Regions from separate parts of the Oceanobacillus phoenicis genome, predicted to be linked through region 1. Evidence: a T-box and tRNA genes for the amino acid it is inferred to sense, from the RefSeq annotation. Region 1 holds a T-box; the other holds one or more tRNA genes.
What was found. The T-box of region 1 lies ahead of ileS (isoleucine--tRNA ligase). A T-box ahead of a tRNA ligase gene usually reads a tRNA of that ligase, here a tRNA-Ile.
Positions count from the first base shown of each region.

Region 2: it has a tRNA-Ile gene. The T-box ahead of ileS (isoleucine--tRNA ligase) is inferred to sense a tRNA for this amino acid. The anticodon was not compared.

Region 1 covers NZ_JBDFME010000001.1:3,034,861-3,038,145, forward strand. Annotated here, with positions in the region: gene ileS (isoleucine--tRNA ligase) at 1-1,862, opposite strand, end outside; T-box leader at 1,914-2,130, opposite strand; gene ABC346_RS15215 (DivIVA domain-containing protein) at 2,345-2,848, opposite strand; gene ABC346_RS15220 (YlmH family RNA-binding protein) at 2,942-3,285, opposite strand, start outside.
Region 2 covers NZ_JBDFME010000001.1:2,563,858-2,567,142, reverse strand. Annotated here, with positions in the region: gene ABC346_RS12730 (MFS transporter) at 1-704, opposite strand, end outside; gene sodA (superoxide dismutase SodA) at 811-1,422, opposite strand; tRNA gene ABC346_RS12720 (tRNA-Phe) at 1,593-1,665, opposite strand; tRNA gene ABC346_RS12715 (tRNA-Ser) at 1,706-1,798, opposite strand; tRNA gene ABC346_RS12710 (tRNA-Ile) at 1,810-1,886, opposite strand; tRNA gene ABC346_RS12705 (tRNA-His) at 1,911-1,986, opposite strand; tRNA gene ABC346_RS12700 (tRNA-Met) at 1,999-2,075, opposite strand; tRNA gene ABC346_RS12695 (tRNA-Asn) at 2,077-2,151, opposite strand.

The DNA of each region.
Region 1 (3,285 bases):
ACCCAGAGTCTTAAAATATCGGAACCTAATTGCTTCTGAACTTTTGAAGGAACGATGACATTCCCTAATGATTTACTCATTTTTCTTCCGTTACCATCCAAAACAAATCCATGACTTATTACAGTTTTATATGGAGCTTTTCCAGTGACTGCAACTGATGTTGATAATGATGAGTTAAACCATCCGCGGTATTGGTCACTTCCTTCTAAATACACATTAGCTGGTCGTTGATGATCTTCTCTGTTTAGTAAAACACCTTCATGCGAAGATCCAGAATCGAACCAAACATCCATAATATCGGTCTCTTTCGTATAATGTCCATTTGGACTATGCTTGGAGGTAAACCCATCCGGTAATAAATCTTTAGCTTCTTTTTCGAACCAAATATTTGAGCCGTGTTCACGGAATAATTCAGATACGTGATTAATCGTTTCATCGGTAATGATTGGAGTACCATCTTCTCCATAAAATACTGGAATCGGAACACCCCAAGCACGCTGTCTGGAAATACACCAATCTTCACGATCGCGAACCATATTATACAACCGCGTTTCTCCCCAATGTGGATACCAATTTACTTCCTTAATCTCTTCCAAAATATCTTCACGAAAATCTTTAATAGAAGCAAACCATTGTGCTGTCGCACGGAAAATAGTTGGTTTCTTCGTTCTCCAGTCATGTGGATAAGAGTGTGTAATAAAAGATAATTTTAATAATGCACCAGTCTCTTCTAATTTTTCCGTAATCGTTTTGTTTGCCGCATCATAGAACAGCCCTTCAAAACCAGGTGCTTCCTGAGTAAATACACCTTTTTCATCTACAGGACAGAAAGCATCGATTCCATAACTACGTGATACATAAAAATCATCTTCCCCATGTCCTGGAGCTGTATGAACACAACCTGTACCGGCATCTGTTGTAACATGCTCTCCTAACATCACTAATGACGTTCGATTGTAAAACGGATGTTGCGCTTCAATTCTTTCTGCTTCTTTTCCTGTAAAGCTTTGGACTACTTTCGGATCTTCCCACCCAAGTTCCTCACGAACATCATCATATAAAGACTCTGCAATAATGTATTTATCATTTTTTACTTCTACAACAATGTAGGTTAAATCTGCATGTAGACTGATTCCTAGGTTCGCAGGTATTGTCCATGGCGTAGTTGTCCAAATTATGAATTTCTCTCCACCAGACAGCAAGGATTTTCCGTCAGTCACTTCAAATGCAACATAGATGGACGGTGAGCGCTTATCCTGATACTCAATCTCTGCTTCTGCCAATGCAGACTCAGATGAAGGAGACCAATAAACTGGTTTTAATCCTTTATAAATATATCCTTTCTTGGCCATATCGCCAAAAACCTTAATTTGTGAAGCCTCATAATCTTTTGTTAGAGTAATATACGGATTGTCCCAATCACCACGTACTCCTAATTGTTTAAATTGTTCACGTTGGTTATCAATTTGCCCAAGTGCATATTCTTCACAGAGCTTTCTGAAATCAGCTACATCCATATCCTTGCGTTTAACTTTCTTTTTCTTCGTTAAAGCTGTTTCAATTGGTAATCCATGTGTATCCCATCCTGGTATATACGGTGCATGATACCCTGTCATTGATTTGTATCGTACAATAAAGTCTTTCAATACTTTATTTAAAGCGTGACCAATATGAATATCACCATTTGCATATGGCGGTCCATCATGTAAGATAAATAACGGTCTACCTTGTGTACGTTCAAGAGTTTTTTCATACTGATTAGTTTCTTTCCATTGTTTTTGTCGTTCTGGTTCCTTATTCGGCAAATTTCCACGCATTGGAAATGCAGTCTTTGGCATTAATAATGTTTCCTTATAATCCATTACATTAAAACCTCCTATTTTCTTCCTAATAAAAAAAGCCTTCTAAATCCCAAAAGGGACGAGAAGACTCGCGGTACCACCCTTATAAATCTAATAATAACTCATTAGATTCACTCGAAATCGATAACGGCGATTATCCGTTCATTACTACTTTATTCATAATGAAAACTCAAGAGTGATTTTCTAAAAGTCTTCTGGACTGAGCTCTCACCATCCTCAGATCGCTTAACCAGTTTTACTTTTATACTGTCTCTATCATTGTATTTACAAATTTTTAAATTTCTAGCAGATTATCACGATAACGAATCGCCCGTAAATTCTCATCCATGACTTTGAGAAGGATTCGAGTGAGTCGAAGTGTGCTATAAACGATGCTAGCGCCATGATAACTCTCGCTAACAACCAGAAAAGGCTAAATAATCCTTACTGATAGCGTCTCATTTTATAGAATTATATGTAATTTTCATATAAACGTCAAGTCACTATGATTGTTGTTCTAGAAGCTCTAGTTCTTCATCAATCTCTGTATCAAACAACTCTTCCCAATCATCTGTACCCAGCATTTCTAATTGCGCTTGTACTAACATACGCATTCTAGTACGGAATACTTTCGCTTGCTTTTTCAATTCTTCCACATCTAAAGAGATTTTACGAGCCTTGCTGAGTGCTTCATTAACAATCCGATCAGCATTTTTTTCTGCTTCTTTAATAATAAGTTTTGATTCTTTAGAAGCATTTCCTTTTACTTCTTCTGCTGTTTCTTGTGCAACAAGAATCGATTTGTTTAATGTTTCTTCAATATTTGTAAAATGACCTAAACGCTCACGTAATTGTCTAACTTCTTCCTCTAGCTCTTTCTTTTCACGAATAACTAGTTCATAATCTTTGATAATTTGATCTAGAAATTCATTTACATCATCTTCATCATATCCGCGAAATCCTTTTGCAAACTCTTTATTATGAATGTCCAATGGTGATAATGCCACCATCGTCACCTCCTTAAGCGATATAAATACTTAAAAATCCTTATTACACATTAATTCGACAAATAAATAATAATTCCTGCAATAATTATATCATTATTTCAGTGTAGCAATCGTTATTTTCACTTTATCTTTTTTTGATTTCCCTCTTATAGAAGTGAGCTTACTTCTTCCATGACCTCGAATTGAAATCATATCTTTTTCTTGTAATTGGAATTTATTGTCATCAACTACTTTATAGTTTACTTTCACTAATCCTTTTTGGATAAAAGTAGTGGCTTCTTTTCGTGAAATTGGATAAATTTCCTTAACTACCGTATCCAAACGGAGCGAAGATACAGTTCGTTCTTGTTCAATCCAGCTTTCATGTTTTTTAATCAATAATTGCAAATCCCGCTGTTCAAAATAGACCGACGATTTTCTAATTGATGTTAAGTTCA
Region 2 (3,285 bases), 470 kb from region 1:
TCTCTTAACCCTTGGAAAAAATGCGAATGTAAAATTCTTTTCCAATTTTTGTTTCTCTTTTTTTCTTTTGCTATATGCTTCATTGCAAATAATCCTTTAGAGCCTTTTCGAACGATAAAGAAACTGGCAATCACTGCACAAGCAAATAATAAGAAAGAAATACCAAAAATCACATTATATCCGACATCATCTACCATATTCGCTATAATGAAACCTGCTAAAAGCGGACCCACCATGCCAGCAAAGGAACTTAAAATTCCAAACACTCCATTAAACATATCTCTTGTATCAGGTTCAGTTATTTCAAATGTAAGAACATGAAAAGATAACCAGAAAAACCCATAACCGATACCTATTAAGCATCCTAGTATAAAGTTATAATAAGCTGCCAATTCTCCAATAAATAATACACAAACAAAAAATAAGCAAAGAAATAGTATTCCAACACGTAAGATAAGTATACGATCAATTGCTTTTGATAACTTTCCCGCCCATACAAATGCAAGTGCCTGAAAAATGTAACTAGCTAAATTATAATTAGCGATTGTTATTAATTCTCCGGATTGTTTCCAAATGTAGACGTTGACAAATGTATTCGATAAGAAAATACCTCCTGAATATAATCCGCCAATTAATAAAAGAATGATTAAATCACGATTTTCAATTTTATGTTTTTGATAGTATTTGTTTATTTGTTGGAACATCATAACGACTCCTTCTTTTCCTACTTTATTTTTTGCGAAGGAGTCGTATCTATACAAAAAAAACACGTGAAAATCATTTCACGTGTTTTGATTTATAGTTATAAAATTATTTAGCTTCTTCGTAGTTTTTCGCTACTTGATCCCAATTAACTACATTCCAGAATGCTGAAATGTATTCTGGGCGCTTGTTTTGATACTTAAGATAATAAGCATGTTCCCAAACATCAAGTCCTAGAATTGGAGTTTTACCATCCATTAATGGAGAATCTTGATTTGGTGTACTTGTAATTTCGAGTTCACCGTTGTTTACTATAAGCCATGCCCAACCAGAACCGAAACGACCAGCAGCTGCTGCTGCAAATTCTTCTTTGAATTTGTCTAGTGAACCAAATTTAGCATTAATTTTATCTGCTAGTTCACCTGTTGGCTCACCACCGCCGTTCGGAGATAATAGCTTCCAAAATAGGCTATGGTTTGCATGTCCGCCCCCATTGTTGCGTACTACAGTTTTAGCACTTTCAGGGACTGCATCTAGATTGCTGATTAATTCTTCTACAGACTTGCTTTGAAGATCTGCCTGTCCTTCCAATGCATCATTTAATTTAGTTACATACGTGTTGTGATGTTTCGTATGGTGAATGTTCATTGTCTCTTTGTCAATTGTTGGCTCCAATGCATCATATGCATATGGTAATTCCGGTAATTCATATTTTGCCATGTTTATCTTCCTCCTTAAAATAAATGATGTAAAGGTTTATGTCCCTTTATATTAAAAAGATTATCAAAGCTTTTAAGTAGTTGCAAACGATATGCATTATATTACCAATGTTTGTATTCGGTTTCATTCATATACTAAAAAAAACAAGCATTTGCTTGTTTTTTAAAAAGTGGCTCGGGACGGAATCGAACCGCCGACACAAGGATTTTCAGTCCTCTGCTCTACCGACTGAGCTACCAAGCCGTATTAGAATTTAATTTGTTCATAAAACGAAAAATATGTATGGAGGAGGTAGAGGGATTCGAACCCCCGCGCGGTTTGACCCGCCTCTCGGTTTTCAAGACCGATCCCTTCAGCCGGACTTGGGTATACCTCCGAATAGTTAAATGGTGGACCCTGCAGGACTCGAACCTGCGACCGATCGGTTATGAGCCGATAGCTCTAACCAACTGAGCTAAGGGTCCTTCTATTCAATATTAAATTTATCATGGGGCGATCGATGGGGATCGAACCCACGTATGCCGGAGCCACAATCCGGTGCGTTAACCACTTCGCCACGACCGCCATGATTATATATGGTAGCGGCGGAGGGGATCGAACCCCCGACCTCACGGGTATGAACCGTACGCTCTCGCCAGCTGAGCTACACCGCCATGGCTCCACAGGTAGGATTCGAACCTACGACCGATCGGTTAACAGCCGATTGCTCTACCACTGAGCTACTGTGGAATATTGTTGTTTATGTAATAACAGCAACGAAATATAATTTATCATGTATAACATAATCTGTCAATCATTTTTTTGCGTCTTTGCAAAAGTTTTTATTTCGTTTTTCGACTGCGTTATTTATAATAGCATGTTCTTTTTTATATTTCAACATAAATTTTAATAGATTTTTACATTTTTTTCTTTTTATCATATAAAGCTACTTTTTTAGTATAATTTTCTTTCAATTTGAATATCCTCGATTACTTTATTATAGTTCAATTATACTATTTTTTATATATTAAAATACTTAGCCCTATTTTAATGGAGTGATGTAGTTGTCTTGCAATAAACTTCTTGAACAACAATTTAGAACAGATTTTCATAAAAGAAAATAAATTTGATATTATTTAAATTATAATTTTCAAAATAAGCATTCAGAAGTGCATTTAAATTCACTTAAAACAAAGTGAACATTTTTAGAATGTTCAATCTCTTTTATCCTCACTCACAAACAATTAACCTAAACAAAACCATCTAAAATAACCCCATTTTATTTTCATTGGATAGAAGCAAAAACTAAAAAAGGGTTAGACAATGATTTCAATCAACAAGCTATCGGATACCTATTTTATCTTCTAAGCGTTAATCTCTATCAATTTAATAACTCATTATTTAAGCTTTTTGTGAGGGGAATTGTAACATCCAAGCAACTACTAATAGGATGGGCAACAATAGCAAAAGAAGATATGGATAACTTTTATCATCCATAATTTTATCCAAGTCGATAGATCTATTAATTATAAACATATTAAAGCTATTTCGACGCATCAGTTAATAGAAATTTTATTGAAAGAAAATAGTTATGATAGCGTAATTACATATGTTCTTGAAGACAAGTTTATATTATTATGTACTCCAAATGAGTCAATATTACACATATCTCCTTTATTCTCATTTTTAATTAATTTTTTTCAACAGACTAAATCAACTTAGCCAACAACAAAAATCTCTAGATACTGTCACACCGTATAGTGATTCCATTAAAGGTATTTACTACCCGTTTATTCCTACAATTGAAATAGTTGAGAGCCAAGCTTAAATAGCAAAAGGCGAAAACCACTCGGAAAAGTGTTCTTGCTTTTCCGAGTTAGTTAG